One region of the Chryseomicrobium imtechense genome, then DNA from elsewhere that is predicted to be linked to it. Evidence: riboswitches for the same ligand, from Rfam matches in the RefSeq annotation. Region 1 holds a riboswitch; each other region holds the start of a gene.

Evidence for each region. Region 1 has a riboswitch for thiamine pyrophosphate ahead of AB5N96_RS10120 (YkoF family thiamine/hydroxymethylpyrimidine-binding protein). Riboswitches for the same ligand answer to the same signal wherever they lie in the genome.
Region 2: another riboswitch for thiamine pyrophosphate. It lies ahead of thiT (energy-coupled thiamine transporter ThiT); the one in region 1 lies ahead of AB5N96_RS10120 (YkoF family thiamine/hydroxymethylpyrimidine-binding protein).
Region 3: another riboswitch for thiamine pyrophosphate. It lies ahead of tenA (thiaminase II); the one in region 1 lies ahead of AB5N96_RS10120 (YkoF family thiamine/hydroxymethylpyrimidine-binding protein).

The regions. Positions count from the first base shown of each region.
Region 1 covers NZ_JBGOBM010000010.1:14,427-21,572, forward strand. Annotated here, with positions in the region: gene AB5N96_RS10100 (DASH family cryptochrome) at 1-1,283, opposite strand, end outside; gene AB5N96_RS10105 (ABC transporter ATP-binding protein) at 1,542-2,237, shown strand; gene AB5N96_RS10110 (ABC transporter permease) at 2,227-3,516, shown strand; gene AB5N96_RS10115 (glycosyltransferase) at 3,551-4,594, opposite strand; TPP riboswitch at 4,822-4,927, shown strand; gene AB5N96_RS10120 (YkoF family thiamine/hydroxymethylpyrimidine-binding protein) at 5,012-5,605, shown strand; gene AB5N96_RS10125 (ECF transporter S component) at 5,595-6,173, shown strand; gene AB5N96_RS10130 (ABC transporter ATP-binding protein) at 6,166-7,146, shown strand, end outside.
Region 2 covers NZ_JBGOBM010000009.1:36,798-43,943, reverse strand. Annotated here, with positions in the region: gene AB5N96_RS09725 (DEAD/DEAH box helicase) at 1-365, shown strand, start outside; gene AB5N96_RS09720 (aminopeptidase) at 362-1,588, shown strand; gene AB5N96_RS09715 (SGNH/GDSL hydrolase family protein) at 1,607-2,482, shown strand; gene yxzF (small protein YxzF) at 2,711-2,812, opposite strand; gene AB5N96_RS09705 (M20 family metallopeptidase) at 2,870-3,949, opposite strand; TPP riboswitch at 4,018-4,108, shown strand; gene thiT (energy-coupled thiamine transporter ThiT) at 4,195-4,776, shown strand; gene map (type I methionyl aminopeptidase) at 4,823-5,572, shown strand; gene AB5N96_RS09690 (TspO/MBR family protein) at 5,791-6,501, opposite strand; gene AB5N96_RS09685 (M3 family oligoendopeptidase) at 6,672-7,146, shown strand, end outside.
Region 3 covers NZ_JBGOBM010000003.1:215,078-222,223, forward strand. Annotated here, with positions in the region: gene thiD (bifunctional hydroxymethylpyrimidine kinase/phosphomethylpyrimidine kinase) at 1-547, opposite strand, end outside; gene thiM (hydroxyethylthiazole kinase) at 544-1,284, opposite strand; gene tenA (thiaminase II) at 1,274-1,960, opposite strand; TPP riboswitch at 2,039-2,140, opposite strand; gene AB5N96_RS04300 (NIPSNAP family protein) at 2,457-2,804, opposite strand; gene AB5N96_RS04305 (GNAT family N-acetyltransferase) at 2,875-3,354, shown strand; gene AB5N96_RS04310 (NUDIX domain-containing protein) at 3,392-3,931, opposite strand; gene AB5N96_RS04315 (PHP domain-containing protein) at 4,110-4,868, shown strand; gene AB5N96_RS04320 (ABC transporter permease) at 4,917-5,879, opposite strand; gene AB5N96_RS04325 (ABC transporter ATP-binding protein) at 5,866-6,771, opposite strand; gene AB5N96_RS04330 (hypothetical protein) at 7,079-7,146, opposite strand, start outside.

The sequences.
Region 1 (7,146 bases):
GCTCCATTGTAAATCTCGTCGCCAGCCTTGTCCGCAAGCTCCGGAATCCACAAACGAGCATAGTCCCCTTTTCCATCGTAATCAAGCCCCTGTTTCGTCACATTGAATTTACGACCGACGCGCGGGTCGTTTCCAACACCTGCGACATACATCCAATTGCCATAATTACTAGCAGTATCGTAATCAATGAGCCAAGATTCAAACCAAGCAGCGCCTAAACGCCAATCTAAATTTAGATCATGGACAAAATAACTCGCTGCGTTCTGACGACAGCGGTTGGACATAAAACCTGTAGCCTTCAGTTCGCGCATAGCAGCATCCACTAATGGAGCTCCGGTTCTTCCTTCTGCCCATTTCGCAAAGTCAAGAGGATCACGCCGCGTAGAGATTCGACGTCCGTTCAATCCTCGGCTACTGAAGATTTTCTCCTTGAACTTTCGGTGGACAAGTTTGAAGTAGTCTCGCCAAAGCAATTCAAACACGACCCAGTACGTACTTTGGTTAGCGCTATATTCTCGTTCATACCTCTTGATATGCCAGTAAATCATTCGAGGTGATAAGCATCCAAGTGCTAAATAAGGTGATAGCTTTGTAGAGTCGTTCCATGCCATCAACCCGTTGCGTGTTTCTTTGTACGTATCAATCGCTCGTGTTCCAAACGTAAAGTCATAGAGTCTAGCGAGTCCTGCTTTGGTTCCACCCTTAAAGCCATCTGGAGGAGGCTGTACCCAATTTTCTTTAGAATGGTGATCGGGCTTTGTGAAATGTGCAATCGGTGGATATGCCGGATGCACCTGTAGCTGATTCTCGACCATCTTTCGAAATGGAGTAAAGGTTTTTGGTAACTCTTCTAGTGCAAACGGTAAGTCATCTGGATGGATTAAATGGTCACCAATGAACGATTCGATTTCAACGTCAGGAAGTGCTGCGCGAACTTGTTGTTCGGACTCTCGTTCCTCTGTACCTACGCTGTCATGGAAATACAACTTATTGACATGATGAAGTTTTGCATAGTTCTTCAACTCTACTCCACTTTCACCATGAAGTTTGTCCAAAGGAATTCCAGCTTCCTGCAATTGACTCTTTAAATCATCTAGACTTTCACGAATAAACTCCGCGCGAAACGAGCGCTGTTTTGGAAATCCATACTCATTTTTTTGTTGAAAGCGTGGTTCATGACAGTACACTGCACGAACTGGTTGTCTTGTGGACACTGCTTTCAGCAAAGGTTCATGATCTGATGTGCGCAGATCGGTACGAAACCATACAACCGTTGTAGACATGTCAATCCCTCGCTTCCAGTTAACGTTTTACAAACTTTATACAGTAATTATACAATAGAAATATCAGAATGTCATTTATTAGTTGAAATCTTAAATAGGGTTGAAGAAAGACCTGCAGAGTAAATTTATTCCCTTTGCAGGTCTTTTTCGTGCACTCTCCCAAGTTCCTCCAATCTTAAGAATTTCTTCAGAAAGTCAGTACCTTTTTCCTAAGAAATGCTTCGTATACTGAAACTATATCAGAAAGGACGTGTCTACATGATTACGATTCAAGACTTGAATCATACATTCAAAATCGGGAAAAAAGGCCAAGAAAAAAGCGTTCCAGTTCTTCGAGATGTCAATTTAGAAATAAAAAAAGGTGAGATTGTAGCTATTCTAGGCAAGAGCGGCTCTGGAAAGTCTACTTTACTCAATCTGGTTGCTGGTTTTATGAACCCAGAGTCAGGTTCTATTCAAGTGACCGGTGAAGAACTGGTCGGTAAAACAGAAGCTGAAAAAGCGAAGTTCCGCTTGCAAAATTATGGGTTCATTTTTCAAAGCTTTCAATTGATGCCTGGACTCACGGCATTCGAAAATATCGAACTTCCTCTAAAACTTCAGGGCGTGGCAAAGCCACAGCGATTAATACGGGTGAAAGAACTGCTGCAGCAAGTTGGATTGACAGAAGTCAGTGACCATTATCCGAACGAACTTTCTGGAGGTCAGCAACAACGCGTCAGTATCGCCCGTGCACTAATTGGTCGTCCGTCTATCTTACTGGCCGATGAACCGACAGGGAGCTTGGATTCTGAAACTGAACAAGAAATTCTACAGCTTATCCAATTGCTGAATGCCCACTATGGCATCACATTTGTCATCATTACACACGATGAAGAAGTAGCTCGCTCTGCACATCGCCAGTACCGTATGCATGACGGCGCAATCCAGGAGGAATTGACCTATGTTAGCTAAAGATCAACGCGAGTTTATCTCGCAACATATGAAACGAAACAAACTTCGCGTCTTCATGACGATTTTAGCAGCGGCAATGGGTTGTGCATTTTTGATTATCATTGCGTCTGTCGGCTTCGGATTACATAAAACAATTCAAGACGAAGTGTTGTCGAGTCGCATCGTCACAGAAGTAGAACTATTTGGCAAAGAAAATGGAGGCACCGTTACTCCAGAAGAACTTGCGGCGATTCAGAAGATGGAGAATGTCAAAACAGTTGTAGAGCGCATTAATGTTCCAGGTTCACCTGTTGTCAATTTAGATGGGAAAGAGGGCTATGGACAACTTGTTTATACAGATTTAGAATCTGAACAAGCAGCCAACCTAGCCTTGTTTGATGGGGAGATGCCGAATGACTCCACAGAAGTTGTGGTCGGCTATCACTTTGCGGGTAACTTTTTAACAGATGAACAACATGAAGAACTTGAAAATGCTGAAAATTATCTTGAAAAACAAGAAGAGCTTGCGAAACCGATTCGAGATGAACTAATTGGTAAGACGATTTCAATCGACATCACAGATTATGAGACGGAAGAAGTCGTTTCCACACAGACCTATACGATTACTGGTATTGCCAAAAAGCCAGGAAAAGATTGGGCGTATGATGACAAAATCTATGCAGATACCTCAAAAAGCGCGGAAGTACTCACTGCGTTTGGTATCGAATCCCCAGATAAATCAATCACGGTTCATGCCACAGACTTTCAACATGTAGCGGACTTAACAGAATCGTTAAAAGGGGAAGGGTTCCTCGTCTACTCTGTTACAGAGGAACTGGGTCAAATGAATATGCTGTTTACAGTAATTCAGATTGGTTTAGTTATTGTGGGCACAGTTGCTGTACTCATTGCCTCTATCGGAATCTTTAATACCATGACAATGGCCGTTACAGAACGCACACGTGAAATTGGGATTATGAAAGCTATCGGTGCACAACCAAGGCTCATCCAGCGCCTCTTCCTCATGGAAAGCACTGCAATTGGTTTGATTGGTACATGTATAGCAGTCGCTGTCTCATATGGCATGAGTTTACTAGTGAACATAATTGTTCCGATGATTGTATTTAGTTCTGTTGGAGAAGAAGCGCCAACCGACATGACCATCACGGTTTCTTATATTCCTTGGCAGCTCGTAGTGGTTGCTGCACTCATCAGTATTGGTGTTGCCGTATTGTCCGGCTGGCGTCCAGCACGTAATGCCACACAGATTGATGTTATTCAAGCACTAAAAGAATCCTAACTATTACAAAACGCCTGAGCTAGCGCTCAGGCGTTTAGTCTTTACGAAATACCCACGCACGTTGGACGATAAATCCAAAGATGAAGAGCACGCTGTCTACTAGTACTTTCAACACTACTTCTCCTCGCCCTAGCCATTCCGTATAAAGTAAGTGCACGGACCCAGCTGAGGCAGCCATAATAAATGCTGCGAGCAAGTAATAGCGAACGAATGACTTACTTGATCCTTGACCGAATACTTTATGTCGATTCACAAAATAATTAAAGAGGCTGGATAAAATGCGTGCAGCGATTGTCGCAAAGATGATGAACATCTGAGGAGAGTCTTCTTTCCACAAATAGATAAATAATGAATAAAAACCGAGGTCGAGCGCAAATGAAGCTCCACCTGACATTCCATAAAACAAGAAGATTTTATAAATATGAAATGAATCACGCAATGGATGAAAATGAGACGATTTATTTTCATCTAAATATACTGTTTCAATCTCCACTTCCTCAATAGGGATCTCATTTCGCTTCAAAGATCCGAGGACGTTCATCTCGTATTCGAATCGCTCTCCTTTGATTTCAAGCATCAAAGGTAAATGTTGAATCGGCAACCCACGAAGCCCCGTTTGTGTATCCGTTAAGACTGTCCCTGTAGATAATCGAAACAACAAACGTGTAAATCGATTGCCAAACCGACTTCGAAACGGCACATCCTTTTGAGTGAAGTCTCGTGCACCAAGTATTACTGCATCAGGTGTTTCGCGCATTTGTTCAGCGACTTTTTGCATATCTGATAGTAGATGTTGACCGTCCGCATCAATTGTAATGACACCGTCTACTGGAATATCTTCATTCAATATGTAATGAAAAGCCGTCTTTAAAGCTCGTCCTTTGCCTTGATTTTTCGCATGATGCAAGACCGTCACTTCTTTAAAAGTTTTCAATTTTGTGAAGAAGGATGCATACTCCTCTTCTCCCCCATCATCAACCACGATAATGCGAGAGAACTGCGAAGCAATCAGTTCATCGATGACCGCACGGCACTTGTCATCTGGTTTATACGAAGGAATCACAATCGCAAGTTCCATAGGTCACCTCTTTTCTACTGCTACTCCACTTCTTTACCCTTCCTTTGAGAAATCTAATACTGCAATTGGTTCATTTTTGTGTAAATGCTTCCCTATACACTCCACAATCGATTTCATTACTAAGTACTTCGCTTCTCACCCTTTACTATCCTTCTTTTTTTCCTACTGCACTTGCACAGAATTTTTATGTCTGCTATGATGAGGGCGAAAAAGAACTACATACCGACAACCTGCACTAGGGGTGCCCAAATTGGCTGAGATGAGAGCTTGAGCTCCGATCCCTTATGACTCGATCAGGATAATACCTGCGTGAGGAAGTGTAGTGACTCTTTCTTGAATTTTTATGGGAAGTAGTGGCTACATCTTTCGCGGATGTAGCTTTTTTCTTTTTCTCATAAAATCTAAGGAGGCGTTCCCATGCACTGTGGAACAAGTAAAATCATTGGATGTCGTTTTTCTCTACACCCGATGGATTCAGAGTTTATTTCAATTATCAAAGGTGCTTTATCAGAAGTCGACCTATCGACGGTATGGCGCCATACAGACGACGTATCGACGGTCATTCGAGGAGAAGGTCCGCATGTCTTTAATGCGTTAGCTGCCCTTACAGAGAAAGCGGCTTCGCACGGCAAACATATAGCCATGAATGCAACGTTTTCTGTAGGGTGCCCTGGAGATACGTCGGGGGATTCGTATATGGGGATTGAAGATCCAGTGAAGAATGAAATTCCTGAAGGCCCCTACGTTTCTAGCCAGTTCTCGCTTTATCCGCTCAACCAAAGTGATTATATGGAGACGATTTATAGAGAGATTGACCGTGCCAAAGAGCGTGGTGTTTATAACGAGTCCATGCATTATGCGACGGGTATCCACGGTTCATTGAAAAACGTTTTTGCGTTTTATGAAGAGACGTTCACAGAGGCGCAAATTGGGGAGCACCCCCACGTCGTCATGACAATCAACATGAGTATTCACAGTCCTTCTCACGGAGGTCCTGACAATGCTCGCTAATTGGAAATTGAAAGAAGTCGTACTGATGTCCCTGCTTGCAGTCGTTTTCGGGATTATCTATTTAGTGTTTTTACACATCGGGAATATTTGGTCGAGTCTGATTGGGCCGATTGCCTATGAATGGATTTTCGGTGTTTGGTTCTTAGTCTCAATCGTCGCAATGGCTATCATTCGCAAACCAGGGGCTGCTGTTGTTCCGGAAGTAATGGCTGCTGCAATCGAGGTCATGCTCGGGAATGCTGTAGGTCCTCGTCTGATTTTAGCTGGTCTTGTGCAAGGTCTCGGTGCAGAGGCAGCTTTTGCAGCGACGCGTTATCGTCGTTTTGATTTACCCGTATTGATTATGGCAGGTGTTGGAGCCTCTCTCTTCAGTTTTGCGTATGGATATCTTCTTGGTGGATTCTCTGCCTTATCTCCATGGTACGTAGCACTGATGCTCGGAATTCGCATCTTAAGTGGTGCTGTGATTGCTGGATACGGTGGAAGTTTAATCGTAAACGGACTGTATGCAACAGGTTCACTCCGTGGCTATGCGATTGCACGTCAAAAGCGTGATGTACGTGTCTAAATGGATTGAGTTTCACAACGTAACATTTCATTATCCTGATGAAGACACACCCGTTCTCTCTGATATGTCATTAACACTTTCTGAAGGAGAAAAATGGCTCATTAAAGGACCAAGTGGTTGCGGGAAGTCGACACTCTTTTTCTTATTGAACGGGCTGTATCCGGAAGCTTGTGATGGAGAAGTCGATGGGACGCGTCTACTATTCGGGAAGCCCTACGATGAGTACCGACCTGGTGAAATCAGTCAGTCGATTGCCACCGTCTTCCAAGATCCCGACAGCCAATTTTGTATGTCGACAGTCGAAGAAGAACTCGCGTTCACTTTAGAGAACCGGTCTATGCCACGTGAGGAGATGGATCTGCAGATTACTCGAATTTTAGAAGAGACAGGTCTCACTCAGTTTCGAACACGTGTTATTCAGACATTGTCTGGTGGTGAAAAACAGCGCGTCGCTACTGCCTGTGCATTATTGATGAACCCGAAAATTGTATTACTCGATGAACCACTCGCACATCTAGACCCATTAACTGCAAGAGAATATGTTGCCTGGTTTTCTGACTTACAAGTGAAAAATGGATGGACAGTTCTTGTGATCGACCATCAAGATGCGATTTGGGAATCCTTCTTCGATTACACACTTGTGTTGGAAGAAACGAGTATGCCTCCTTTGAAAGCAAAAAGTGCTTATGCTAAAGAAGTGAAAAGTCAACAAGACTTCCGTGCAGAAGTGCGCGTCCCTGGCATTTTGCATGAGGCAAAGCTCGAAGTCACTGGTGGAAGTATTACAGTGCTTGCCGGACCAAACGGAGCTGGAAAGTCGACTCTCTTGAAGGCACTGGCCGGACTGATTCCAAAAGCAGATAGAGAACAAAGTGACGAAACGATTGGATATGTCCCCCAGTCACCTGAGTTTTTATTTATCACACCTTCCGTTCGACAGGAAGTTAGTTTTGGCGGAGGTCTTCGTACAGAA
Region 2 (7,146 bases), on a different contig from region 1:
CTGCACTGCACGGCGCTATGAAAAAAGACGAACGCCGAAAAGCACTCGATGACTTGAAAAAAGGTGTCGTGAAATTATTGATTACAACGGATGTAGCCGCACGAGGACTAGATATACAAGATGTCACACACGTCATTCATGTCGATGTTCCACAATCAATCGAACATTACCTGCACCGGTCAGGTCGAACAGGTCGCGCTGGGAAAGATGGAACAGTTGTCACGTTCTTAGAATACAAAGACGAAAAATTCTACAAAAAGCTTTCGAAAGATTTCCCATCAAAGCCTACTCAAGTCGTTTGGGGAGCAGGTCGTTTAGAAATCGGGAACTCTAAGACAGTTGAGAAAGGAAAGAACAAACGATGACTTTCCATGACAATCTTGCAGAATACGCAGATTTAATCGTTCAAGTGGGACTCAATGTCCAACCTAGCCAGTATGTTCAAATCCATACAACTCTTGATTCAGTTGAGTTTGCTCAACTTGTAGTCAAACAAGCCTATAAAGCCGGAGCTAGCCATGTTGATGTTCAATTTAGTGATAACACCATCACGCGCGCATTCTACGAGCAAGCACCAGATGCTTCGTTCGACGATGTTCCAAAGTGGGTAGCAGCTCAGCGTGATGAGTTGATTGATCGAAAAGGAGCCTTGCTGTGGATTGACGCAGAGGATCCAGATTTACTTGAAGGGATTCCCGCAACAAAAATCAGCCGGTATCAAAAAGCGTCGTCAGCTCTTTTGAAGCGCTACCGAAAAGCTGTTATGAACGATGAAATTACATGGAGTATTGCCGCAGTACCTTCTGGGAAATGGGCGAATAAAGTGTATCCAGAGGTCTCCGAACAAGAGGCGATTGAAGCGTTATGGAATAAGATTTTTGAAGTGGTACGTGTGGGGCAAGGGACTGCAGTCGAACAATGGAAAGCACATATTGAACAACTCAATGACCGAGCTGCTTATTTAAATAGTCGCAACTACACAGCGCTTCATTATCAAGCAACGGACACAGATATCGTTGTAGGGTTACCGAAAGACCATATTTGGATGAGTGGAAGCAGTGTCAATAGTGACGGTGTTGCATTCATTGCGAACATGCCGACAGAAGAAGTTTACACATTACCAGACCGCATGCGTGTGGATGGCTACGTGACGAACTCGAAGCCGTTTATCTACCAAGGAAATCGCATCGATGGATTTAAACTGACGTTTAAAGATGGAAAGGTAATAGAGTCTACTGCGCAACAAGGTGGAGAGTTATTGAATGAGTTACTAACAACAGATGAAAATGCTGCTTACCTAGGGGAAGTGGCCCTCGTCCCATTTGACTCACCAATTTCTAATAGCAATACGATTTTCTACAATACTTTGTTTGATGAAAATGCATCCAATCATTTTGCATTAGGTGAAGCTTATCCAACAACCATTCAAGGTGGGAAAGGCTTAACGGAAGAGCAATTACTTGAAAAAGGTGCGAATGTGTCTATCGTCCATGAAGATTTTATGATTGGTACAAGCGACATGACGATTGATGGAATTTTAGAAGATGGTAGTCGTGAACCAATTTTCCGCAATGGGAATTGGGCGTAAGTGAAGGGAGAAACGCATATGAAGAAATGGATAGTTTCTATTGTCTCAGTGCTTGTTCTATCTGTATCACTTCCGGCATTTGCAAGTGCTCAAACAATCTATGTAGCACTTGGTGATTCAATAGCAGCAGGTCAAACGCCAAATCGAGAAATAGATCAAGGATATACGGATCTTATTGCTGCAGAGTTAGCGCGCAATGGGCAGTTGCTGGCATTTTCAAAAGACCTAGCATTTCCAGGATTCACGACTGAACAAGTGCGTGAATCGATTCAATCTGATGAAGCGCAGGAGTTATTAGCTTCCGCTACACTCATTACGATTTCAGCAGGTGCGAATGATTTACTACGAATCGTGACCGCAAATCCAGAACTAGGCACCCTTTCTTACCAACAGCAACAAGCGAATTTTGCGCTCAATCAAGCACGCAAGTCACTCGAAGGACTGCTTCAAGACCTTGAAACTGTAGCACCGAACGCAGAAGTCTATGTAGTAGGGTATTATTTTGCGTATCCACATGTTGCGGAGTTTCAAAAGCAGGGAACAGCCAAAGAATTAAATCGACTCAACCAAATCTTAGAGCAAACCGCACAAGCAAACGGTGCAACATTCGTATCAGTGGAAGACCGAATGAATACTGACTTAAAGAGTTTCGTTCCAAACCCAGCGGATGTGCATCCAACGCAAGAAGGGTATCGTCAAATCGCAAACAGTTTTTTTGACACGGTCAATCCAAACTTGACTGTCTCACCATTTGAAATGCCGCAACCAAATCCTTTAAGTTTTGAGGAAATTCAAGCTGCTCAAGAACAACAATCCGAGGAAGAATCAAGAGACCAAGCTCGTGCACACACACCGCACGGCCTTGCACTTGCAGAGATCATCCCGTATATCTAATAAAAATTTTGATAGCAAATTTTCTAAGTTGAGGGGCGTGTAGGGGTTGACTCCAGTGGGATTAAAGTCGGAACGTGAGACCCCGCAGGAGCCTGCGACGAGGGAGGCTCACGCCGCGCCCTCGGAAAGCAGCCCCGGAACTCCACTCAACTCGCCTCAACTAAAAAAAGTACCCTCTCTTTTATTGTTAAAGAGAAGGTACTTTTTAAATGCTTTTTATAAAAATTACTACTTTTTAGTTGCCTTACGTGAATTTAAAAACTTTCTTACAATTGGGTACACTATAGGTGCCCACTTAATTGCTGATTTCAATAAATTAGACTTTCTCATTGTCATCTCTCCTAATGAATATCATGTTACTGATAAAATACCCCAGCATTACACTCATTAAACCTGTTCAGCCACGCCAGTATAGTAAGCGAATTCCATCAAGATATCTCGATAACGTTCCATAGAAGCAATGGAAACATACTCACCAGGACCGTGCCAATCGCCACCAGCAGGACCAAACTCAATAGCACCGGCACCAGTTACGGCGTAATGTCTTGTGTCAGCAGAACCATGTTGACCCATGATTTCTGTCTCATCCTTCATGATGTCTACTAACTGCATTACGCGAGGGTCTTCACGTTTAGTTGTGACAGCAGGCGAAATTCCTCTGCGTCGAATCTCTGCATTAGGAAAATGCTCTGTCAAAATAGCCGTTAATTGCTCTTCTACAAATTCGACAGTTTGTCCAGGAATAAAACGAATGTCATAACCAACTTCACACGTATCCGGAACCATATTAAATCGATCTCCCGCCTGAATTCGTGCTAAATTGATGGAAGAGTGCTCATAAAATTCCGAACTCTCCTTTGTCCATTCTTGCTCGAGAAGCAATTGGTGGAATCGGTGGGATTGTAAAATGGCATTATCTCCTTCCCAAGGACGAGAGCCGTGCGCCCCTTTGCCGTGGAATGTAATGAAAAATTGAGAAATACCTTTTGCCTGTAAGCCGATTTTTAAGAACGTTGGTTCACCACAGACCACAAAATCACCAGTGTAGCCTTGCTGCACGAGGTATTTTGATGTTTTCGAGCCACCCGTTTCTTCATCTGTCACTAAATGGAGTTGGACTTTTTTCGTTAAACGATCTGCGTGCTTTGAAATACCCACAAATGCAGCCATCATGGCAGCACAGCCACCTTTCATATCTGCAGAGCCGCGTCCGAAAATCTTGTCGCCTTCTATATACGGTTCAAATTGTTCTTTTTTTCCTGGAACAATATCTAAATGTCCATTCCAAATAATCGTTTCATCGCCTTGTCCAAGCTCAGCAACCAACATTTTATAGCCTTCATTTTCTAAAATAGTCACTTCTACACCATGGTCTTCTAACCATTTTGCTGAAAACTCAAGAGCGCTATTTGCACCCTCTTGCGTATCACTTGGTATGCGAATTAAATCCTGGACTAAATCAATCATTTCAATCATCCTTTCAGGTCAGTTGATTAATTGTTCGTAATAAAGTAGAATGAGGGCAACTAAATAATTGTTACCACAAGGGGCGTCGCTTAGCGGCTGAGACAGTACCCTTCGAACCTGGAAGTTCATACTTGCGTAGGGATGTGGATAGAAACTGATGTTTATGACGTCTGGCTCTGTCCAGAGGTCATTTTTTTATTGTTTACCCATTCTTGCAGGTAAGGTAACAGGAAATGGAGAAATTCATGAGAAATCAAAAAATCATCATCATGATTGAAATTGCTTTATTGGCTGCCCTTGGATTTGTTTTGGACAGAATTGGATTTGGAATGCCGCAAGGGGGAAGTGTTACATTTGTATTGGTCCCAATCATTTTGATTGCTTTCAGAAGAGGAGTTTTAGCGGGACTGATCACAGGTTTATTAATCGGGTTGTTGCAACTCGCAACTGGAAATGTCTACTTTGCGCCACTTAGTTTTGAAATCGTCATTATTCAAGTGTTTATGGATTACTTCTTGGCTTTCATGGTAGCAGGTTTCGCAGGCCTATTCCGACCCGCTTTTTTACGTGCATATCAACAAAATAAGCAAAGTGGCATGGTCCGGGCGGTACTATTGGGTTCTATTCTTGCTGCAGTATTACGGTATATTGTGCATGTACTTAGTGGGATTTTCTTTTTTGGAGAGTTTGCAGGGGATCAAAATGTCGTCTTATATTCTTTAATCTATAATGCAACATACATGAGTGTTGTTCTCGTCTTTGCTGCTTTCATTTGTACAGTACTACTTGTAAAAGCACCGCGCCTTGTAATGCCTCAATCGGTATAAAATGTGCTATGATAGCAGGTAGTCAAAGAAGAAAGGGTTCGAACACATGATTATTCAAACACCACAAGAGTTAGAAGGATTGAAAAAGATAAGTCGCATTGTTGCAGAGATTCGTGACACGATGAAGGACGCTGCGAAACCAGGGATGACGACAAAAGAATTAGATGAAATCGGTGCAAAGCTTTTTGAAGAAAAAGGCGCTGTCTCGGCACCGATTGCAGAGTATGATTTTCCAGGACATACATGCATTAGTGTCAATGAAGAGGTTGCTCATGGTATTCCGGGAAGTCGCATTTTACAAGAAGGTGACCTTGTGAACATAGATGTTTCTGGTAAGTGTGATGGATTTTATGCGGATACAGGAATTTCTTTTGTCCTTGGACAAGCCGATGAAGAAAAGCAAAAGTTAATCGATGTGGCACAACAAGCATTTGATCGTGCAATGTTGAAAGTGAAAGCTGGCGCAAAGTTGAACCAAATCGGTAAGGCTGTTGAACGTGAAGCAAAATCAAACGGTCTTACAGTCATTATGAACTTGACAGGTCATGGCGTAGGTCGCTCGTTGCACGAGGCGCCCCAACACATTTTGAACTATTATGATGCATGGGAGCCAACAATATTAAAAGAGGGAATGGTATTAGCAGTTGAACCATTTATCTCTCAAAAAGCAGAGTCCATCATGGAACTTGGAGACGGCTGGACATTTGTCACACCTGATCGATCATTAGTAGCTCAAGTCGAGCATACGATTGTGGTAACAAAAGATGCGCCACTCATCTTAACAAAGCTTGATTGAGAAAAAATGATAAAGAAAAGGAGTTTCTCATAAATTGAGTAACTCCTTTTTTTATGGTGTTGGGTGTGTAGGGGAAGCGTTCCGCGGGCGCGGGCTGAGCGAAGGTCTCAGCTTCCGCTTTAAATCCCGCTGGAGTCACCCCTACCCACTTTTCAATTTTGAGATTTCAACTATTTCTTTATACGAATCAGTTTGTCTCAACTTCTATTAACATGAGCTTAAGGCTTTCTAAGCGGTTTATTCAGATAGAAAATTCCTGCCACTAAGACCGCACTTAAAAACAAAGCAGCAGCAGATACGAGCAACTCATCAAAACCTAATCTTACGGCGATGCCAATAAACGCCCAAATGAACACCAACTGCATAATTCGGTCATAGTAGTGATAGCGGAAATGCAGAGCTAATGCTGTGGCGAAAGTCAGCACAAATACTGTCCATAATTGGTCAGATAGTCCAAAACCGTTCCATTCATAGTACGTCAACACGTAAGAAATATTGGCTACAAGAGCTACATTCACCCATCCTAAATACACTGATAGCGGACCACGCTCTTTCCAGTCAGATCCTTTTCTTGGATATGTCACGTATAACAGCGCCAATACAGTTACTAGACCTACCATCATGACAAGGGTCACTAAAAAGTATTCATAATGCCATGTCAAAATCCATGCACAATTAAATACACAACTAGCCAAGAACAGACCAGTCCGTTTCCAGCTAGGCTCAGTGCCTCTTTTTCGTAGTACGACTTGGTAACCAATCCAAATCACTAACAGAATGTAAATTACGCTCCAGATAGAAAATACATAACCTGCGGGTGTAAATAGGACCGGAAGTCGGTTTGAAATCTCACCAGTAGTTTGACCGTTGATTGGAAGGATATTCGCAAGCGCATTTATCGCAATTGTTGCAGCGAGACCGAGTCCCATTAAAATAAGCTTTAAAATAATAATCCCTCCTTTTTCTAGTTACTAGTATACAGGTGTTACTTGGAAATTAGAATTGAACCCTTTGTGAACAAGTAAGAATGATTGAAATGTTGAGAAAATTAAAGCCTTTCATGATATACTTAGGGAGACGAAATGAAAGGGGAATAACTATGACAGTAACTACATACCCACTTGTATGGGATCTTGACACATTTTTTCCAGGAGGATCAGATTCTCCACAATTAGCAAGCCATTTAGAGCAAGTTGAGGCTAAGATTGAAGCGTTTGAATCACAGCTCGCTAGTCTAGAAACTCCGCAATCGGCTTCTGAATCTAAAGCAATGCGTGATATCATCGAACAACTGAAAGATGTTGCAACGAACTTATCAGAAGCAGGAGCGACGATTGGTTGTTTCTTAGCCCAAGATACAACTGACAAAAAAGCAGCATTATTACAAGGGCAGGTTAGTAGCTTAGGTGCTCGTCTTGGCACAATCCTGATGACGATACAACAGAAGTGGTCTAAAACAGATGAATCGGTTTGGACAGAACTTATAGCTTCTGAAGAATTAAACGAATTCGAATTTATTTTAAATGAATGGCGTGAAAAAGCGGCAAAAAAATTATCGCAAGAAGAAGAGGCAC
Region 3 (7,146 bases), on a different contig from region 1:
GTGGCCCCGTTCGATGCCCACCTTTTAAAATCACAGCCTTTACACCTGTCTTCAACAACATTTCCATAGATCTTCGTGCACTGCTATCATCTTCAATCGTCAGTCCTGTCATCAACTCCATCTCAGGAACATTCGGAGTGACAATAAATGCTTTTGGAAGAAGGAGTTGCGTCAATGACTCGATCGCGTCTTGTTGAAGCAACGTATGCCCTCCCTTTGCAACCATTACTGGATCCACAACAACTGTATTCCAAGAATAGGCATCGATGGCTCGCACAACTTGTTCAATAACAAACGAATCACCTAGCATCCCGGTCTTCACAGCTGCAGGCTGAAAATCAGCACCGATTGAATCCAGCTGGGCTTTTAAAAGCTCTGGTTCCACCATGCCGACACGTTGGACTCCGAGCGTGTTCTGAGCTGTAACAGCAGTCAATGCAGAGACTCCAAACACCCCACGTTCTTGAAATGTTTTTAAATCTGCCTGAATACCAGCACCTCCTCCACTATCAGATCCTGCAATAGTTAGCGCAACTGGATAGGTCATGAGATAGACACCTCCTTAGTTGCAAGTGCGTCTAAGAGCGCGGCAGGAAATCCACCCATCCCACTTTTTACAGCGATTTCGCCAGCACGGCCATACTCATGCAACCTCTCCCGGATTGCCTCAAGGCTAGCGTCTTGAACGAGCCAGGCTGCAAGTAGGCTGCTCAGTAAACAGCCTGTTCCGACTGCCTTGGTCATATCGGGGTGCCCTGAGTCGTTTGTCAACACAACGTTGCCATCTGAAACGAAATCTACTTTTCCTGTAATGACTACTGTTGTGTTATAGACTGTAGACAGTTCAAGAGCGAGCGCTGACACATCCTGGTTTCCTGTCCCTGCATCAATCCCTCGACCGCGCCAGTCTTTACCTAAAAGCGCAGCGGCTTCTCCGGCATTGCAACGAATAAGTGTCGGTTGAGCTGCTGCAATCACTTCTTTGGCAGATTGCAATCGGTACGCTGAAGCTCCTGCCCCTACTGGATCCACTACGCGTGGAATTCCCTTTTCAACTGCGGCTTCTCCGGCTACTTTCATACTGCGTACAGTGCGCTCTGTCAGCGTGCCTAAGTTTAAACTGAGTGCGTCTGCTAGCTGCACAAGTTCAGCCACTTCTCGCTCTTCATCTCCCATAATGGGCGATGCGCCAGCTGCAACTAGTCCGTTCGCCACAAAATTTGCGACCACGTAGTTCGTGATGCAATGAACAATTGGAACAGGTGCGATGTTATTAACGCTCATACGCTGGCACCTCCGATTGAACAACCCACTTTTCCTGAGTCCAAGCCTGCTCCCAAAAATGCCACTCGTAATATGTGCTGCGTTTAAAGTGCGCTTTTAGTTCTTGTAGACGCGCAGGTGAAACGTCTGCGGCCAACTGATCCATCCGGTCCTTCTGCTCCTCGACAAGCGACGCAAACCACTCAGACCCGTATGTGGCAATCCAGCGCTGATAAATCGGATTGTCAGGTGTTGCCCCTTGAAGATGGACACCAATTTCATAGTACAACCAGTAACATGGAAGCAGTGCAGCCAGTACGTCTGCTACATCCCCTTGAGCTGCGCGATACATGTGAGACACGTAAGCATATGCAGAAGGTGAAGGCTCGAATGTCTCCCATTCAGACTCAGTCACACCCAAAATCTGCATAAACGATTCATGCAAACTAAGCTCGGCCGCACACGTTTGCTCTGCATGATGGGCGAAGGCACGCGTCATTTGAAGATCGGTCGCTTTCACAGCGCCGAGTGCCTGTACCTTTGCGAAATGTGTTAAGTAATAAGCGTCTTGCATAACGTAATACCGGAATACATCCTCCGGCAATGTTCCGTCTGCTAACCCCGTGACGAATGGATGATGAAAACTGCTCTCCCAGCTGTCTTTAAACTCTTCTCGTACCTCTTTGCAAAAACTCATAATCTCCCATCCTTTCTGACAACAAAAAACGCCACTTCCCCGAAGGAAAGTAGCGTGAAGCCGTCAAAAAAGACTACCAGAACGGTCGCGCCACTTCCCTCCGCTGGTATAATCCAGATCAGGTTCAAAGGGTCCGGACACTTGTCCGTCTCAGCCTCTTCGGCTCCCCTAGTGGATGTGCATGTAGTTGTCGCGATTACTATACCATACTTTTTTTACGGTGCAAAATCATTTTGCAAATGTCACGTATACCGACTCCGGCCGAAAAATGACATTGTTTTCAAGTTGTTCGACCATATGCGCTGTCTAGCCAACACTACGCGCCACACTAAACGAAGGGCAAACCCATGCGTGTGCAGGCAATTGATGACGGTACGACAGCACGCTTGCTTTGGAAGAAGAGTGAGGAAATGATTGGTTCTTGGAAATCTAACTAAAAGAAAGCCGACTCGGAGGAAAACGAGTCGGCACCTTTGTTTTAAAATAGTCTATTCCTTCACTTCTGTACGTGCACCGTGTCTTCAATTTTCTCATTTCGTACCTCTATAAAATAAGTCGACTGGACAAAGGATTTCCCTCCGTGTTCCTCATACCACTTGAGCACTTTATCAACATGGTACTTATCACTGCGAACAGCATCTTCGATCTCAACATATTTGTTGTAATCATCGTATTCCCAGATAGCGAAGACCTCTGTAATTCCATCATCTAGGGGCATACTCCATCTCCCGACGAGTCTCGCGCCGTGTTTTAACTGATTCGGTAGATTAATTGTATTGAATAATTGATTAAATGGTTTTAAAAACTCGGTGCTAATACGATAATACTTCCTTCTATAAAACATTTTTTCCCCTCCTCAACCGCACTAAATCCAGTACATGCTATACTTAACAAAAATAGGAGACGATACTCACATGGATAATGTTGCACAGCCCTCTATAGTATTGAGACCACTAGAGTTTACCGATTTTCCTCAAGTCCTCCTTTGGAATCAAGATATACTATTTTGCGAAGCGAACGGATGGAGTTTAAATCAAGACGAAGAGCGGCTCTTCACGTGGTGGGGTATGTTCGTTGAAAACACCTCGAATGACTTCTTTCGAATAGGTATTGAGTGGGACCAAAAGCTCATCGGTTATATTGACTTTGCAGAAGTAAATAACGGAGGAGCAGAAATCGGCATAGCAATCGGTGACTCCACACTATGGCAAAGAGGACTTGGCAAGGAAGCCCTCTCCCAAGCGCTAGAGTTTGGTTCAAAGAATTATGCGATCCATTCATATAGGGCTGAAACAGAGCTTTCGAATGTACGTGCTCAAAATCTACTTATTCGAGCAGGCTTCAAAGAAATAAACCAAACGGATTCAACGATTTTTTATAAGTTCACTATATAAACAAACGCCAGAAGGAGGCTTCTCCATCTGGCACTTTTTATTTTGTCTCGAGAACCGGTACAGGTTCAAAGTACGTATCGAATATCTCTTTATAAAGCTCATAACGCGGGAGCATATTGTGCGTGAGCAGTCCTTGCGCTTCCATTTCAAAAAACTCATCTTTCGTTACGATTCGGGCATCGACTACTTCGCCCACTTGATAGCTCAACTCATCCAACGAAATCCTCTTTGGAAGTCGCGTGACATATACGTCAATCAAAGAATCATTTCGGATTTGTTCGCCGAGCAAGATCATTTCATCTGAGTTTAATAATAAACCTAATTCTTCTTCTACTTCGCGAGCAGCTCCTAGTAAAGAAGACTCTCCCGTGGTAATCGAGCCACCTGTCGACTCCCATTTCAGACCGTGTGGTTTCGCTGGATCGCGTTGTGATAAAATCAAACGACCATCCGGCAAGAATGTCCAAACATCAATCACAATATGGTAATCACCTTCAACAAGCGCTGGTACACTTCCACGGACATGCGTGCGCCCTGTTAGCTTTCGGTCTTTCGTGTACACATCCCATAACTCCATCGTGGCACCTCTTTTCCCATAAAATCCGTTCCAAAAAACTGGTGAGGTTCTACTATAGTAGATTTTCCCATTGCTTGTCCAAACAAAACCTTATGCTCTTTACAAAAAATTAGCATTCCCTTCATTCTCTCTTCACACAAACTACGTATACTACGAGATAGAAAGGATGTGTTCAGAGATGAACTTTGACTTCCACACGCACGGCAAACTCACCAAATACGACGAATTTTCTTTGAAGTACTTTCGCACATTGGTAAAAGCTGCACAAGAATCTGGACTCGATGGATTCGCGCTTACGGAACATTTCAACACACGCCACTTCTTTGATGTCTTCAGAACATTAGATGATTTCTATCCTTATCAAGACGGATACTATTTAGTGGAAGGCATTCGCGTCTTTCCTGGAATCGAGGTCCATACGAAAGAAATGGACCACCTTCTACTTATTGCAGACCGTACTGTCATACGAAACTTACGTATGCAACTTCAACCGTTTACACATAAACTAAATTATATCTCATTCGAAAAATTTATGGATTTGGTAAAACTTGAAGAAGTTTTAGTCATTGGTGGTCACCCGCTCGCGCATCAAAGAGCCTACTTCGAATTACATCCAAGCCATCTTGAAAAGCTAGATGCAATCGAACTGAATGCTAAAGATTTATCAATCCTTTCAACAACTGAATCCGTTCAAGAGGTTTATTATCTCGGAATGCGCTTTGCAAAACCAGTTGTCGGAGGAACAAGCGCATTTCACAAAAATCAGTACGGTCGGGTCTACACAAAGCTCCATACGACCTGTTCAACCGTAAGGGATTTAAAGCGAGCTGTGCAAAATGAACAATTCACGGTAAAAGTAGCACCTGCTGCAAGTGGTATGTTTTTGCATAACGGGGCCGCTCCTGAACTAGGTGTCTGGGGCGAGCCGTATCTATAGAAGTAAAAAAGAGACGTCCTCACTTGAGGGCGTCTCGTTAACTTTTTCTTACGCCACGTCCCGCTTCGTAAACGTCACAAACGAAGCAGCAAGGAACACGACAAGATAAATTACTAGCATCGTTACCGAAAAACCAAGCGTCATGCCATCAATGAGTGGAGTGCCACCTTCTACATACTGACCAAGATCTGTATTCGCGAACAATACGAACTTCGCCCAATCAAAGCGAGACAAGAATAACATCAAAGCGCCATTCGACAACAACAAGAACAACGAAATCCCAATGGCCATTCCACTACTGCGGAAGAGCGTTGAAATCATAAACGCAAGTGTCGTCATCATCACAAGCGACACCATACTGAATCCGTATTCCTGCCAGATCGCCGTCATGTAGTTCATGACCAGATACTCACCTGACATCGTTGGAATGACAGAAGTTTGCGTGATGTCATTGATTCCAAACAGCACTGCACCGACCAGTACTGAGCTGACAAACAATGTCACAAGTAAAATTCCTGTAAAAATAAACACAGATACATATTTCGCAAGCAAAATCTTTGAACGCTGAATTGGACGAATCAATAACAGCTTGATTGTGCCCCATTTGAACTCGTTCGAGACAATTCCAGCTGCCGTCACAATCGCAAATAGGCTGACAATCATCATCATAAACGTATTGTCATATGTGAACGCCCACGCATCATATGGCTTTGGTTGGATGTCTTCTGCGAGTGCTACATTGTTCTGATCAATGCGCATCTGCTGTGTGAAGCCGCCAAAGTCTCCCGCCTCTTCAATCTCTGCTTCCAGTGCTGCGTTTTCTTCAGTTAGTTCTGTACGCCAGTCATTCGAATACTCTTTTGTATCCCATTCATCCAAGAATGAGTTTGTCATAATACCTGACCCAATAACTAATAAGACGACCAGTCCAACCATCACCCACGCCGATTTGCGTCCAAAAATCTTTACTTGCTCGTTCCAAACGAGCTTGAAAAAGTTACCCAATGACATTCTCTCCAATCAAATCGAAGAACTTGTCTTCGAGGGATGCTTGTTTCTGCTCCACACTATAGACCGCAACATCTTTCGCCGCCAGTGCTTTCACCAGTACGGGAATCGTCTCCCGTGTTGTGGAGAACGTCAGTGTATTGCCTTCAGCCACTACTTCTCCTGCCACGTGTCCTTTGACAATTTGAAGCGCACCTTGGACAGGTTCCACTTCCAACTGGACAATCAAGCCTGTCGCTTCGGTTGCTTTTGTCTGCACCATTTCAATCGCTACAAGCTCCCCGTTTTTGATGATCCCAATCCGGTCACACATCAATTCAATCTCACTCAGCATGTGACTCGATACGATGACGGCCACGTTCGCTTCTTGCGCAAGTTTTCGTAAGTATAGGCGGATTTCTCGGATACCGGAAGGATCCAACCCGTTCGTCGGCTCATCTAAAATCAGAATCGACGGATTATGTAATAACGCTTGAGCAATTCCAAGTCGCTGACGCATCCCAAGGGAATAACGTCCCGCCTTTTCATGAATCGCCTTCTCTAACCCAACAAGCGCGACTACTTCTTGGATACGCTCTTCTGTAATACCTTCCATCATGCGGGCATACTGCTTCAGGTTTTTCCATCCACTTAAGAACGGATACATTTCTGGGTTCTCTACAATCGCCCCAACACGACGCACGGCACCTTTAAAATCTTTGCGGATACTCTTTCCTTCAATCACTACGTCGCCTTCTGTAATTCCAATCAAGCCTACCATCATTCGGATTGTCGTTGTTTTCCCGGCACCATTTGGCCCCAAGAATCCAAAAACTTCACCGCTACGAATTTGGAAGTTTAGACCTTTGATGATTTCCTTTTTACCAATGGTCTTTTTCAGATTCACGATGTCCATCACTACTGTTTGTTCGTTCACGACCTCACTCCTTTATATGTACTCCCTCCTTAGGTACGTATGAATTGGAAATTTGTTTCAATTTTTGAACAGTTTTTTGGGAAATGTTCAGAAAGTGGTCTGATTTCCTTAAATTTATCGGTATACTAAAAGCAACATGGCATTCTGATTCACTTATCCACATGTGCATAGAAATTCTCAAGTTTGCTTATCCACAGAATTAGAAGGAAGTATGGCTTGAAAAGTTATACACAAGTTAAGCATTCAAAAAGCCGCTCTTCTAGTTAACGAAGAACGGCTTCACTTCTTAATTTTGTTGCTTCAAGCTTCTCGCAGCTTGAACATCTTTATAAATTGTATACGCTACAGTTCCAA